Variovorax paradoxus: one gene and its partner. The protein of the gene in region 1 interacts with the protein of each later gene in a pairwise test. Links are inferred from orthologs where the notes say so. Each region holds a gene or a part of one and is shown in the gene's direction. Other genes may lie near its edges.

Region 1 (7,737 bases):
GACGGCGGGCCGTGGCATCGTGCACTCCGAGCGCAAGCCCGAGCGGCTCAAGGCCGACACCTACGTGAACCACGGCCTGCAGCTCTGGGCCGCATTGCCGCAGGCGCATGAAGAGGCCGAGCCGAGTTTCGAGCACACGCCGGCGAGTGCCATTCCCGAGCTGGTGGAGCAGGGTGCCGCGGTGCGTGTGCTGGTGGGCGAGGCGTTCGGTCGACGCTCGCCGGTGAAGACGCTGTCGCAGACGCTCTACCTGGACATCGCGCTGCCCGCGGGCGGCCGCTTCGAACTGCCCGCGCTGGCGCCCGAACTGGCTGTCTATGCCGTCGATGCCGATGCCGTCATCAACGGCGAAACCATTCCACTGCACACCATGGTTGTTCTGCCGGACGGCCAAGGCGCGGTGCTGAGTTCAGCCACCGCGGTGCGCCTGATGGTGATCGGCGGCGAGCCGCTCGACGGGCCGCGCTACATCACCTGGAATTTTGTTTCGAGCCGGCGCGAGCGCATTCTCGAAGCCGGCTCCGACTGGGCCGCACAGCGCATGGGCCATGTGCCGGGCGAGACGGAGTTCATTCCGCTGCCGGGCAAGCCCTTCGGCGTGCGCGAGCCCGACGTCGGCAGCACGCCCATCTGACGAGCCCGCAGCGAAGAAGGCCCCGTTGCGGCCTTCAGTTCTTTCGTTCCAGATCCGGATCTTCGGAAGCGCGTGCGCTGGCATCGGCCGCGCGTGCGCTCAGGTCGGGCGCCAGCGCGCGCCGGCCGTCGAACACGAAACAGTCGCCGTGGTAGTGCGCACCGCCGACTTCTTCGAAATATTTCAGGATGCCGCCTTCGAGCTGCAGCACGTGCTCGATGCCTTCCTCGCGCATCAGGATGGCGGCTTTTTCGCAGCGGATACCGCCGGTGCAGAAGCTCACTACCGTCTTGCCCGCGAAATCGGCGCGGTGCGCTTTCAGTGCGGGCGGGAACTCGGTGAACTTCGTGATGCGCCAGTCGATTGCGCCGTCGAAGGTGCCTTCGTCGACCTCGAAGTCGTTGCGCGTGTCGAGCAGCGCGATCTCGCGGCCTTCGTCGTCGTGGCCCTGGTCGAGCCAGCGCTTGAGCGTCGGCGCGTCCACGCCGGGAGCCCGGCCCGCCGACGGCTGGATCGCGGGGTGGTCCATGCGGATGATCTCGCGCTTGAGCTTGACCAGCATGCGGCGGAACGGTTGCGCGGCGGACCAGCTTTCCTTGGTTTCGAGGTCGGCGAAGCGTGCATCGGCGCGCAGGCTCGTCAGGAAGCTGTGGATGGCGTCGGCCGCGCCCGCGAGGAACAGGTTGATGCCTTCGGGCGCCAGCAGGATGGTGCCCATGAGGCCCAGGGCTTGGGCGCGGGCGCGCAGGTCTTCCCGCAGCATGGGCGCGTCGTCGATGGCCACGAACTTGTAGGCCGCAATATTCAAAATCTCTTGCACGGGGCGGAATTGTAGGTGCCGCCGGGCCGCCCCAAGGCACCGAGCCTCCCCCTCGGGGGGTGGCGAAGCACACGAAGTGGCAAGCCGGGGGGCTCAATTTAGGGATTGCCAACCCACATCGTGGAGTGCCGGTTTCTACAATGGGCGGATGTTTGTTCACCTGCGCCTGCACACCGAGTTTTCCGTCGTCGACGGTACCAACCGAATCGACGAAGTCGTCAAGGCCGCCGCTGCCGACCAGCAGCCCGCGCTGGCCATCACCGACCTGAACAACCTGTTCGGGGCCGTCAAGTTCTACAAGCAGGGGCGAAGCAAGGGCGTCAAGCCCATCATCGGCGCCGAAATCTTCATCGAGGGGCTGGGCAAGGAGCCCGGCGTGCTCACCCGCATCGTGCTGCTGGTGCAGAACACGGAAGGCTATCTGCACCTGTCCGAGCTGCTGGCGCGGGCCTGGACGCAGAACGTGGGCCGGGGCCAGTCGCAAGCGGCCTGCAAGCTCGAATGGCTCGAGGAACTGCAGGGCGGGCTGATTGCCCTGTCGGGCGCGCAGGCGGGGCCGCTGGGCGCGCCGCTGCTGCAGGGGCAGGAAGAACGCGCCGCCGAGCTGGCGCTGCAACTCGCGGGCATGTTCCCGCACCGCTTCTACATCGAACTGCAGCGCGCCGGCCGCCCGGAAGACGAGCCGCATGTGATCGCCGCCGTGAAGCTCGCGGCGCGGCTGCGCTTGCCGGTGGTGGCCACGCACCCGGTGCAGTTCGCCGAGCGCCAGGACTACGAGGCGCACGAGGCGCGCGTCTGCATCTCCGAGGGTGAAATCCTGGGCAACCCGCGCCGCGTGCGCAAGTTCACCGAGGAGCAGTATTTCAAGTCGAGCGCCGAAATGCAGGCGCTGTTCGCCGACGTGCCGAGCGCACTGGCCAACACGGTCGAGATTGCCAAGCGCTGCAACCTGACGCTGGTGCTCGGCAAGCCGCAGCTGCCCGACTTTCCGACGCCCTTCATCAGCGAAGGCGTTCGCATGCCGATCGACGACTTCTTCCGGCAGGAATCGTTCGAAGGCCTGGAGGCGCGGCTTGCGCACCTCTACCCCGACGTGGCCAGGCGCGATGCCGAGCGGCCACGCTATGTCGAACGGCTGGAATTCGAGATCAACACCATCCTGAAGATGGGGTTCCCGGGCTACTTCCTGATCGTCGGCGACTTCATCAAGTGGGCCAAGGAAAACGGCTGCCCGGTGGGCCCGGGCCGGGGCTCGGGTGCGGGCTCGCTGGTGGCCTACGCGCTGAAGATCACCGACCTCGACCCGCTCGAATACAAGCTGCTGTTTGAACGTTTCCTGAACCCCGAACGCGTCTCGATGCCCGACTTCGACATCGACTTCTGCCAGGGCAACCGGGACCGCGTGATCGATTACGTGAAGGACAAGTACGGCCGCAACGCCGTGAGCCAGATCGCCACCTTCGGCACCATGGCCGCGCGCGCCGCCATCCGCGACGTGGGCCGGGTGCTGGACATGAGCTACATGTTCTGCGACGGCATCAGCAAGCTGATTCCGAACAAGCCGGGGATGTCGGTCACGCTGCAGTATCCGCCCGAGAAAAAGATCGAGGGCGACAAGAACAACTACGCCATCGAGATGGAGCCGCAGCTCGCGCAGCGCATCGAGAAGGAAGAAGAAGTGCGCATGCTGGTCGAGCTCGCGCAGAAGCTCGAAGGCATGACGCGGAACATCGGCATGCACGCCGGCGGCGTGCTCATCGCGCCCGGCAAGCTCACCGACTTCTGCCCGCTGTATCAGCAGCCCGGCAGCGACTCGGCCGTGAGCCAGTACGACAAGGACGACGTCGAAGCCATCGGCCTCGTGAAGTTCGACTTCTTGGGCCTGGCCACGCTCACCATCCTCGAGATTGCCAAAGAGTTCATCGTCAAGCGCCACAAGGGGCAGGAGAACTTCGCGTTCGAGAACATCAAGCTCGACGACCGAGAGACCTACAAGCTGTTCTCCGAAGGCAAGACGGAAGCGGTGTTCCAGTTTGAAAGCCGCGGCATGCAGGGCATGCTGAAGGACGCGCGGCCCACGCGGCTCGAAGACCTGATTGCGCTCAACGCGCTGTACCGTCCGGGCCCGATGGACCTGATTCCGAGCTTCGTGGCGCGCAAGCACGGCCGCGAACCGGTGGAGTACCCGCATCCGCTGGTGGAAGAAATGCTCTCGGAAACCTACGGGATCATGGTCTACCAGGAGCAGGTGATGCAGACCGCGCAGATCCTGGGCGGCTACTCGCTCGGCGGCGCCGACTTGCTGCGCCGCGCCATGGGCAAGAAAAAGCTCGAGGAAATGGCCGAGCACCGCGAGATCTTCCGCAAGGGCGCGGCCAAGAACGGCATCGAGCAGGACAAGGCCGACGAAATCTTCGACTTGATGGAGAAGTTTGCGGGCTACGGCTTCAACAAGTCGCACGCCGCCGCCTACTCGCTGCTGGCGTACCACACGGGCTGGCTCAAGGTTCATTACACGGCCGAGTTCTTCTGCGCCAACATGACCGTGGAAATGGACGACACGGACAAGCTCAAGCTGCTGTTCGAAGACGCCCAGAAGAATTTCGGCATCACCTTCGAGCCGCCGGACGTGAACCGCGGCAACTACCGCTTCGAGCCGGTCACCGACCGGGTGATCCGCTACGGCCTGGGCGCCGTCAAGGGCACGGGCCAGCTCGCGGTCGAGGCCGTGGTGCGGGCGCGGGAAGAGGGCGGGCCGTTCAAGAGCCTGTTCGATTTCTGCGTGCGCATCGACCGCCAGCGCATCAACAAGCGCACGGTCGAAGCGCTTATCAAGGCGGGCGCGTTCGACGCGATCCAGCAGAACCGCGCCGCGCTGCTCGCGTCGGTGGACCGGGCCTTCGACTTCGCGAACGCCACGGCGGCCAATGCCTCGCAGGTCGACATCTTCGGCGACTGCGAGCACGGCTCGGCCACGCAGGAACCCGAACTGGTCGATGCCACGCCGTGGGGCGTGAAGGAGCGCCTGACGCTCGAAAAGACGGCCGTCGGCTTCTACCTTTCAGGCCATCTGTTCGACGAGGTCTCGCACGAGGTGCGGCGCTTCTGCAAGCGCGAGATCGGCGATTTGATGGACACGCGCGACCAGCAGGTGATTGCGGGCATCGTGAGCGATTTCCGCGTGATCAACGGCCAGCGCGGGCGGCTCGCGATCTTCAAGCTCGACGACAAGTCCGAGGCCATCGACGCCACGGCCGACGAGGCCTTGATCAACGCCAACCGCAACACGCTGAAGGACGACGAGCTCGTGATCGTGAGCGGCCGGCTGCAACCCGCGCGCGGCGGCTTCGAGGCGCGTTTCCAGGTGCAGCAGGTGTGGGACCTGGCCACGGCGCGCTGCCGCTTCGGCAAGTTCCTGCGCGTGGCCGTGAACGGCAAGGCGCCGGACATTGCGCGGTTGGTGAAAGACTTCCCGCCGCGCACCGAGCAGACCGAAGTCGGCGACCTGGTGCAGGGCCTGCCGGTGCGGCTCTCGATGGCGCGTGGCGGTGCGCAGGTCGAACTGCAACTGGGCGAGCGCGCCAAGTTCTTCCCGACCGATGCCGCGCTCGCGAGCTGGACGGCGCAGGCCGAAGCAGGCAAAGCTTCGGTCGTCTACGAATGAGGGGGTGAATGAGTGAGTGAGGCATCTCACGCATCCCGTGCGCCTCGTCTTCGGGACACGGCCCGAAGACGGCGGCGTTCCTAGCGCTTGGGCCGCAGCGACACGATCAGCGACGGGAAGATGCGCCCGTCGGTGTCGCGCGGCAGCTTGTCTGTCTTGCGCAGGCCGCGTTCGGCGGCTTCGTCCCAGCTTGGCAGCCCGCTCGATTTGCTCAGCTTGACGCCGACGATAGTGCCGTCCGGCGCCAGGCTCACTTCGAACTCGGCCGCCGGATTGCCGTTGACCGTCTCGGCATCGGGGAAGGTGATGTTCGGCCGCACTGCCGCGGCGATACGTCCCGCATAGCCGCTCGACGGGCCTGACGAACGCAGGGCCGTGCCCTTGGAATCGTCGCTGCCGCTCGCGCCCGCCAGGCCCTGCATGCGCTTGAGCGTTGCGGCGCGGTCGGCGGCGGCCTGCTTGGCGGCCGCTTCGGCCTTTTTCGCCTCTGCCTGCTTGGCCTCGGCTTCCTGCTGCTTCTTCGTTTCGGCGAGCTTTTGCTGCTGGGCCTTCTTGCGCTCGGCTTCGTCTTCGGCGCGCTGCTTGGCTTCGAGTTCTTTCTTGCGCTGCTGTTGCTGGCGCTCGAGCTCGCGCTCTTTCTGCTCTTTTTCTTCCTTGAGTTTTTTCTCGCGCTCGAGCGCGATGTCCGGTGCGCGCGGCGGCGGTGCCGGCTCGGGGGCTCTCGCCTGCGGCGGCGGCGGTGGCGGCGGGGGAGCCGGCGGCGGAGGTGCGGGAGCGGGCGCCGGGGCCTGCGGTGCGGAGAGGCGCGGCGCGGCCTGCTGCACCGTGGAAGACCACAGCTCCGCATCGACGGCGCCTTCGTCGGCGTCGCTGCGCCAGCGCACTCCCCACGTCAGCGCCGCGATCAGCAGCGCGTGCGCAACGAGTGCGAGCAGCACCGCGCGCGGCGTGCCGCGCTGCGGCGGTGGTGCGAACTCGGGGCGATCCAGGGCGAGCGACATGCCTTATTTGCCGCCCGTGGTGGTGACGGACAAGCCCACGCGCTCGATGCCGCTGCGCTTGAGCTGGTTCATCGCCTTCACCACGGTTTCGTACTTGACGGATTTGTCGGCGCTGATGACCACGGGGCGCTGGTCGTCGCCGCCCTGGGCGGTCTTGGCCGCGGAGCCGATCTGGGTCATGGGGATCGACACGCCGCCGCTGCCGGTGGTCGGGTCCTTCTTGATCTGCACTTCGTCTTCGCTCTTGATGACGATCTCGATGGGCTTGTCGGGCTGCTTGTTGGCACGGTCGACCGTAGGCAGGTTGATCACGCTCGGCGTGATCAGCGGCGCGGTGACCATGAAGATGATCAGCAGCACCAGCATCACGTCGATGAACGGGACCATGTTGATCTCGTTGATCGTGCGGCGGCCTCGGCCCCGGGATGAAACGGCGGGCATGCGCTGGGACTCCGATCAGCGGTTGGCCGGAGCCGCCGAAACTGCCGATGCCACCGCGGCCGGGTTGGCCGAAAGGTTGCGCTGCAGGATGTTGGAGAACTCCTCGATGTAGGTTTCGAGGGCGATGGCGATCTTGTCGATCTCGCGCGCGAAGCGGTTGTAGCCCACCACCGCCGGAATGGCGGCGAACAGGCCGATGGCCGTGGCCACCAGTGCTTCGGCAATGCCGGGCGCCACGGTGGCCAGCGTCACTTGCGCGAGCGCGGCCAGGCCGGTGAAGGCATGCATGATCCCCCAGACCGTGCCGAAGAGGCCGACGTACGGCGACACCGAACCGACGGTGGCAAGGAACGACAGGTTCTGTTCGGCCGCATCGAGTTCGCGCTGGAAGCTCGCGCGCATGGCGCGGCGGGCGCCGTCGAGCAGCGTGCTGGCGTCGCTCACGTGGCGCTCGCGCAGCTTCTGGTACTCGCGCATGCCGGAAGCGAAGATGCGCTCCATCGGGCCCGCGAACTTGGCGTTCTGCGCGGCCGAGGCAAACAGCTCGTTGAGGCTGGTGCCCGACCAGAACTCGCGCTCGAAGTCGTCGTTCAAGGCGCGCATGCGGCGCAGTGCAAAGTACTTGCGGATGATCGCGGCCCAACTGGCAATCGAAACGATCACGAGCAGCAGCACGACCAGTTGAACCACGAAACTCGCGTGGAGGAGGAGATTGATGATCGAGAGGTCTTGGTTCATGGCTTGAAAGGTTGAGTCATGGAGCCGCCGGAGCGCTCGAGGGTTCCCGAAACTTGGGTCGGAATGCGCGCGGGGCGCAATGTGGTGGCATCCACCCAGCCGATGCGGATGGTGCCTTCGCACAGAAGGACGGGTGCCGCGGCGCCCGCTCGCTCTTGCTCTGTTTTTGATAGCACCCGCTGTCCGATTATCAACGACGCCGTGCCCAGTTGCCGGAGGTCGGCTGTAACCAGCAGTTCGTCGTCGAGGCGGGAGGGGCGATGGTATTTGAGCTGCGTTTCGCTCACCACGAACTGGCCGCCGGTTTCCTCGCGCAGCTTTCGCTGCTCCACGCCCAGCGAGCGCAGCCATTCGGTGCGGCCGCGTTCCATGAACTTGAGGTAGTTGGCGTAGAACACGATGCCGCCGGCGTCGGTGTCTTCCCAATACACGCGGATCG
Region 2 (6,567 bases), 970 kb from region 1 along the record:
CGCCTGATCTATGTCGAGGCACTGAAGGCCGTGGCTTTCGTGACACTCGGCTTCCTGAGCCTGTTCTTCTTCTTCGACTTCGTCGACGAACTGCAATCCATCGGCAAACCCGAAAGCCTGGCCTATGGGCCGGCGCAGGCCCTGATCTACGTGACCTTGCTGATTCCGAGCCACCTGTACGAGCTGCTCCCGATCACCGTGCTGATCGGCTGCATCTTCGTGATGGCACGCCTGGCGCAAAGCTCCGAATACACGATTCTTCGCACCAGCGGCCTCGGCCCCTGGCGCGCCCTGCGCACACTGCTGCTGCTGGGCGTCGGATTTGTTTTTCTGACCTTTGCCATCGGCGACTACATCGCCCCCATGTCCGAGCGCACGGGCCAATTGCTCAAGTCGCGATACCAGGGCACCTTTTCTCTGGTCGGCAATACGGGGGCATGGCTCAAGGAGAAGCGTGACAACGTGTCCTACGCCGTCAACGTGCTGTCCATCTCGCGCGATGGCTCCCTCAGGAATGCGCGCATCTTCGAGTTCGATGCCAATGGCTACGTGCGCAAGCAGCTCCTCGCGACTTCCGCGCGCATTCTGGACGACCGCTGGGTGCTGTCGGATGTCGAGTTGCAAGACTACGACACGCGCAGCGACGCTAACAAGGCTCACATCCTGACCAGCCGGGTGCCGCAGCTCGACTGGCCGACCACGCTCACGGCCGAGATGGTGTCCGTCGCACTCTTGCGGCCCGACCGCATGAGCACCATCGACCTGTTCGACTACATCAGCCACCTCGAAGCCAACGGACAGACCGCGCAGCGCTACGAGATCCAGTTCTGGCGCAAGGTCTTCTACCCGCTCTCGTGCCTCGTGATGGTGGTGCTCGCCCTGCCCTTTGCCTACCTGCACTTCCGCCAGGCCGGCATTACCACCTACGTGTTCGGCGGCGTGATGATCGGCATCAGCTTCTTCCTCTTGAACAACGTGTTCGGCTACCTCGGCAACCTGAGCAACTGGTCGCCATGGCTAACAGCGGCGGCGCCGGGGCTCATTTATTCGGTCATGTCGCTTGCCGCGTTCAGCTGGCTGGTGCTTCGAAGATAGAAGACCAGGGAAGGCCGGCATGACGACGGGAAGCACGAAGGGCATCATCCTTCTGGCCCACGGTTCGCGCGACGAGCGTTGGCGCGAACCCATCGAGGCCGTGGCCGCGCGCGTCACGGTGCTCGACCCGCAGGCCCGGGTGGTCTGCGCCTACATGGAGCTGGCCGCGCCCGACCTGCGCACCGCCGCGGCGGCCCTGATTGCGAGCGGTGCGCGGGCGCTCCGCGTCGTTCCGTTGTTTCTCGGCATGGGCAAGCACGCCCGCGAAGACCTGCCGCTGCAGCTCGACGCGCTGCGCGGAACCTGGCCGCAGGTCGAATTCCAGCTCGCCAACATCGTGGGCGAGGAGCCCGAACTGGTCGAATTGCTGGCCAGAATCGCAAGCAAATCTTGATCTCGGGGCTATTTCGATAGACTCCGAAGGCATAATGAATTCCGCAATAAGACGGAATTTGATATGAATCTGCACCAGTTCAAGTTTGTTCAGGAAGCCGTGCGGCGCAACCTGAACCTCACCGAGGCGGCCAAGGCGCTGCATACCTCGCAGCCTGGCGTGTCCAAGGCCATCATCGAACTCGAGGAAGAGCTCGGCGTCGAGATCTTCGCCCGCCATGGCAAGCGCCTGAAGCGGGTCACCGAGCCGGGCCAGCATGTCATCGCGAGCATCGAACTGATCATGCGCGAAGTCGGCAACCTCAAGCGCATCGGCGAGCAGTTCAGCGCGCAGGACAGCGGCACCCTCTCCATTGCCACCACGCACACCCAGGCGCGCTACGTGCTGCCGGTGCCCGTGGCCAGGCTGCGCGAGGCCTATCCGAAGGTCAACGTGAGCCTGCACCAGGGCTCGCCCGACCAGGTGGCACGCATGGTGATCGACGAAATTGCCGAGGTGGGCATTGCCACCGAATCGCTCGCGGACTACACCGAGCTCGTGACCCTGCCCTGCTATGAATGGCAGCACGTGCTGGTGCTCCCCAAGGACCATCCGCTGGCCGCCAAGGAGCGCATTTCGCTCGAAGACCTGGCGCTCGAACCCATCATTACCTACCACCCGTCGTTCACGGGCCGCACGCGCATCGACCACGCCTTTGCGCAGAAAAAACTCACGCCGCGCATCGCGCTCGAAGCCATCGACTCCGACGTGATCAAGACCTATGTGCGCCTGGGCCTGGGTGTGGGCATCGTGGCCGAAATGGCGGTGCGCGACGAGTCGAACGCGGACCTCGTGGTGCGCCCCATGGGCCACGTGTTCGGCCAGAACATCGCGCGCGTGGCGTTCAAGCGCAGCGCCTACCTGCGCAACTTCGTGTTCAAGTTTGCCGAGCTGCTGTCCGACCGGCTCGACCGCAACCTGATCGCGAAGGCCCTGAGCGGACATCAGCAAGACTACGATCTTTGATATTCAGCAGCCCCAGCTTTCGACCACGACCATGAGCACTGTTCTTTCCGCCCCCCGCACGCCGGAGATCGCCACCAAGCTGCCCGCCGTCGGCACCACCATCTTCACCGTGATGTCCGCACTGGCAACGGAGAAGAACGCGGTCAACCTCGGCCAGGGCTTCCCCGATTTCAAATGCGACCCGAAGCTGCTCGAAGACGTGACGGCCGCCATGGCCGCGGGCCACAACCAATACCCGCCGATGCCCGGCATTCCGGCGCTGCGCGAAGCCATTGCCGGCAAGATCGCCGCGCTCTACGGCCACAGCTACAGCGCGGCCACCGAGATCACGGTGACCGCGGGCGCCACGCAGGCCATCCTCACGGCCATTCTTGCCGTGGTACGCGCAGGCGACGAGGTGATCGTCCTGGAGCCCTGCTACGACAGCTACGTGCCCAATATCGAACTCGCAGGCGGCAGCGTGGTGCGCGTGCCGCTGGTGCCTGGCACCTTCCGGCCCGACTTCGACAAGATTGCCGCGGCGCTCTCGCCGCGCACGCGCGCCATCATCGTCAACACGCCGCACAACCCGAGCGCCACGATCTGGACCGCGGCCGAAATGCGCAAGCTCGAAGAGCTGCTGGCCCCGACCGACGTGTTCGTGATTGCCGACGAGGTGTACGAGCACATGATCTACGACGGCGCGCAGCACGAAAGCGTGGCCCGCTTCCCGGGCCTGGCGGCGCGCAGCTTCATCGTGAGCAGCTTCGGCAAGACCTATCACGTCACCGGCTGGAAGGTCGGCTTCGTTGCGGCGCCGGCGCCGCTCATGGCGGAGTTCCGCAAGGTGCACCAGTTCAACGTGTTCACCGTGAACACGCCCATGCAGCATGCGCTCGCGCAGTACATGGCCGATCCGAAGCCGTACCTCGAGCTTCCGGCCTTCTACCAGCGCAAGCGCGACCTTTTTGCCGCAGGGCTCGCCGAGAAAACCCGCTTCAAGCTGCTGCGCAGCGAGGGCAGCTATTTCCAGTGCGTCGACATCTCGGCGGTCAGCGACCTGTCCGAGGCCGACTTCTGCCTGTGGCTCACCAGCGAGATCGGCGTGGCGGCCATTCCGCTGTCGGCGTTCTACGGCAACGGCTTCGATCAGCGCGTGGTCCGTTTCTGCTTTGCCAAGAAGGACGAGACGCTGAATTCCGCGCTGGATCGCCTCGCCCGGCTCTGAACGGATCGACGCGGCTCCCAGGCCGACGCTGACGGTAGGACAGTCCTGACCGCCGAAGGAGCGGCTTTCCGGCGTGTCTTGCGCTCCCGGACACCGAGCATCAATGCTCGTAACAACAACGTCCAGGAGAAAAGCATGTCCCTCTCGTTCATTCTGCTGATCATTCTGATCCTGCTGCTGATCGGCGCGCTGCCGAGCTGGGGCTACAGCCGCAGCTGGGGCTACGGGCCAAGCGGCGGCCTGGGCCTTGTCCTGGTGATCGTGGTCATCCTGGTGCTCATGGGACGCATATGACGCTCCCGCGGATTTCCCGCACCTGAAAGGAGCCCGCGCAAGCGGGCTTCTTTTTTTGCCGCCCTGCCGCTCAGGCCTGCAGCTGGGCCCAGGCCTTGTCCAGCCGCTTGATGCTGACCGGCTGCGGCGTGCGCAGTTCCTGCGCGAAAAAGCTCACGCGAAGCTCCTCCAGCAGCCAGCGGAATTCGAGCATGCGGTCGTCCACCACGCCTTTGCGTTCCGCCGCCAGCCGCCAATAGCGTTGCTCCTGCGGCCGGAGTTCGGCCAGCTTGGCGGTATCGCGCGCGGGGTCGGCGCGCAGCTTGTCGAGCCGCAGCACGATCGCCTTGAGATAGCGCGCGAAATGCTGCAGCTGCGTCCACGGCGCATCGGCAATGAAGCGCTTGCCGACGAGGCGCTGCAACTGCTGCGCGGCATCCTGCACGGCCTCGGGGTGGATCTTCGTGTCCTTGATCTTGCGCGCGGCGGCCGCGTACTCGACCAAGATGGACGAAGCCAGGCGGGCGACCTCGTTCGCAATCAGCGTGAGCCGGCCGCGCCCTTCTTCAAGCCGGCGCTTGAAGGCGAACTCGTCGGTGGGCAAAGGCTCCTGAAGAAAGGCCCGGTCGATCGCCACGTCGATGATCTGCGTGCGCAACTCTTCGGACGTGCCCAGCGGCATGTAGGCCACCGCCATCTTCTGCAGATCGGGGATGTTCTTCTCGAGGTACTTGAGCGCGTCTTTCAGCTGCAGTGCGAACAGCCGGCGCAGGCCGGCGCGGTGCTTGGCGGCCGCCACCGCGGGTTCATCGAACACCTCGATGGTGACCGCGTCGCCCTCGTCGCGCAGCGCCGGAAAGCCGATCAGCGACTGCGATCCGCGGCGCACTTCCATCAGCTCGGGCAGTTCGCCGAAGCTCCAGTTCGTGTAGCGCTGGCCTGCGGGCAGGCTCGGCGCGGCGGCGGCTGGCGCTGCGGCGGTGCCCGTGGCTTGCACGCGCCCGTCGCTGCCGTCCGCCGGTTTTCGCTCCGCGGAAGCCTTGACGTTGAGACCCGCCAGCGCCTGGAAAGCGCCCCGCGCCTGCGCACCCAACTCTGCCTTGAGCGCGCCCAGGTTGCGTCCCATGCCGAGCTGACGGCCGTGTTCATCCACGATGCGCAGGTTCATGAACAGGTGCGGCGGCAGCATGTCGAGCTTGAAGTCGGCGCGCTTGACGTCGATGCTCGTCGCATCGCGCACGCGCTTGAGCAGCACGTCGGTCAGCGAGCCGTGGCCGAACATCTCGGGCGCCGAGAGTTCCTCGGCCAGCTTCGCGGCCGATTCGGGCAGCGGCACCAGCCGCGAGCGCGGACGCTGCGGCAGGCTCTTGAGCAGCGCCTGGATCTTGTCCTTCAGCATGCCCGTCACCAGCCATTCGCAGCGCTCCTCGCTCACCTGGTTGAGCACGAAGAGCGGCACGCTGACCGTGAGGCCGTCCTTCGCGTCGCCCGGCTCGTGCAGATAGCTCGCCGCGCAATCGACGCCGCCAAGCTTCAGCGTGGCGGGAAAGGACTGCGTGGTGATGCCCGCCGCCTGGTGGCGCATGAGCTCCTCGCGCGTCAGGAAGAGCAGGCGCGGCTGCTCCCTGGACGCATGGCGGTACCAGTTCTCGAAGGTGATGCCGCTCGCTACATCGGCGGGCAGCTGCGCGTCGTAGAACGCGAAGATCAGTTCTTCATCGACCAGCACGTCCTGCCGGCGCGCCTTGTGCTCCAGCCCTTCGACCTCGCGCACCAGCTTGCGGTTGGCCGTGAGGAAGGGGAACTTGCTTTCCCACTGTCCGGCCACCAGCGCCTCGCGAATGAAGATCTCGCGCGCCGCGACCGGATCGACCTTGGTGAAATCGACGCGGCGGCCGCTGTAGACCACGAGGCCGTAGAGCGTGGCGCGCTCCAGCGCCGAAACCTGAGCGCCCTTCTTCTCCCAGTGCGGATCGAGCAGCTGCTTCTTCAGCAGGTGGCCGGCCACCTGTTCGAGCCACTGCGGCTCGATGTTCGCAATGCCGCGGCCGAAGAGCCGCGTGGTTTCGACCAATTCGGCCGCAACGATCCAGCGGCCCGGCTTCTTCTTCAGGTGCGCGCCCGGATGCTTGTAGAACTTGATGCCGCGTGCACCGAGGTACGCCTCGTCGTCCTCGAGCTTCCAGCCCACGTTGCCGAGCAGGCCCGCGAGCATCGACAGGTGCAGCGGCTCATAGCCTGCAGGCTCCGCGTTGATGCGCCACTTGTGCTCGGTCACGACCGTGAGCAACTGCGAATGGATGTCGCGCCATTCGCGCACGCGACGAATGTTGATGAAGTTCTGGCGCAGCAGCTGCTCGTACTGGCGGTTGCTGAGCTTGTGCGTGTCGCCATGGCCGCCACGCGCATCGGCGATCCATTTCCACAGCCGCAGGTAGCCGCTGAATTCGCTCTTGTCGTCGTCGAATTTCGAATGCGCCTGGTCGGCCTGCTGCTGCGCATCCATCGGCCGGTCGCGCACGTCCTGCACGCTGAGCGCCGAGGCGATGACCAGCACTTCTTCGAGCGCGCCGCGTGTGCGAGCCTCCAGAAT

Evidence for each region. The genes of interacting proteins can lie anywhere in the genome.
Region 2: the proteins of dnaE (region 1) and QFZ42_RS12395 interact in binary tests that used the Escherichia coli proteins (3 or more experiments, as listed by UniProt). The link is inferred for Variovorax paradoxus from one-to-one orthologs.

Annotation. Positions count from the first base shown.
Region 1 is NZ_JAUSXG010000001.1:1,676,429-1,684,165, forward strand. The notes cover bases 1,215-5,318. They hold dnaE (DNA polymerase III subunit alpha), read left to right. Parts: upstream 1,215-1,602; coding sequence 1,603-5,118; downstream 5,119-5,318. Other genes in these bases: QFZ42_RS07785 (sulfurtransferase), read right to left, coding at 1,215-1,454; QFZ42_RS07795 (cell envelope integrity protein TolA), read right to left, coding at 5,199-5,318. Also shown: QFZ42_RS07780 (pirin family protein), read left to right, coding at 1-634; more of QFZ42_RS07785, read right to left, coding at 669-1,214; more of QFZ42_RS07795, read right to left, coding at 5,319-6,119; QFZ42_RS07800 (ExbD/TolR family protein), read right to left, coding at 6,123-6,560; protein TolQ, read right to left, coding at 6,576-7,298; QFZ42_RS07810 (YbgC/FadM family acyl-CoA thioesterase), read right to left, coding at 7,295-7,737. UniProt on the Escherichia coli protein: DNA polymerase III is a complex, multichain enzyme responsible for most of the replicative synthesis in bacteria. This DNA polymerase also exhibits 3' to 5' exonuclease activity. The alpha chain is the DNA polymerase catalytic subunit.
Region 2 is NZ_JAUSXG010000001.1:2,641,105-2,647,671, forward strand. What follows is about bases 1,680-4,613. They hold QFZ42_RS12395 (pyridoxal phosphate-dependent aminotransferase), read left to right. Parts: upstream 1,680-2,525; coding sequence 2,526-3,701; downstream 3,702-4,613. Other genes in these bases: QFZ42_RS12390 (CysB family HTH-type transcriptional regulator), read left to right, coding at 1,680-2,494; QFZ42_RS12400 (DUF3309 family protein), read left to right, coding at 3,837-3,995; hrpA (ATP-dependent RNA helicase HrpA), read right to left, coding at 4,066-4,613. Also shown: LPS export ABC transporter permease LptG, read left to right, coding at 1-1,095; QFZ42_RS12385 (sirohydrochlorin chelatase), read left to right, coding at 1,115-1,489; more of QFZ42_RS12390, read left to right, coding at 1,553-1,679; more of hrpA, read right to left, coding at 4,614-6,567. UniProt on the Escherichia coli protein: Shows aminotransferase activity with methionine and histidine as substrates, and to a lesser extent also with phenylalanine.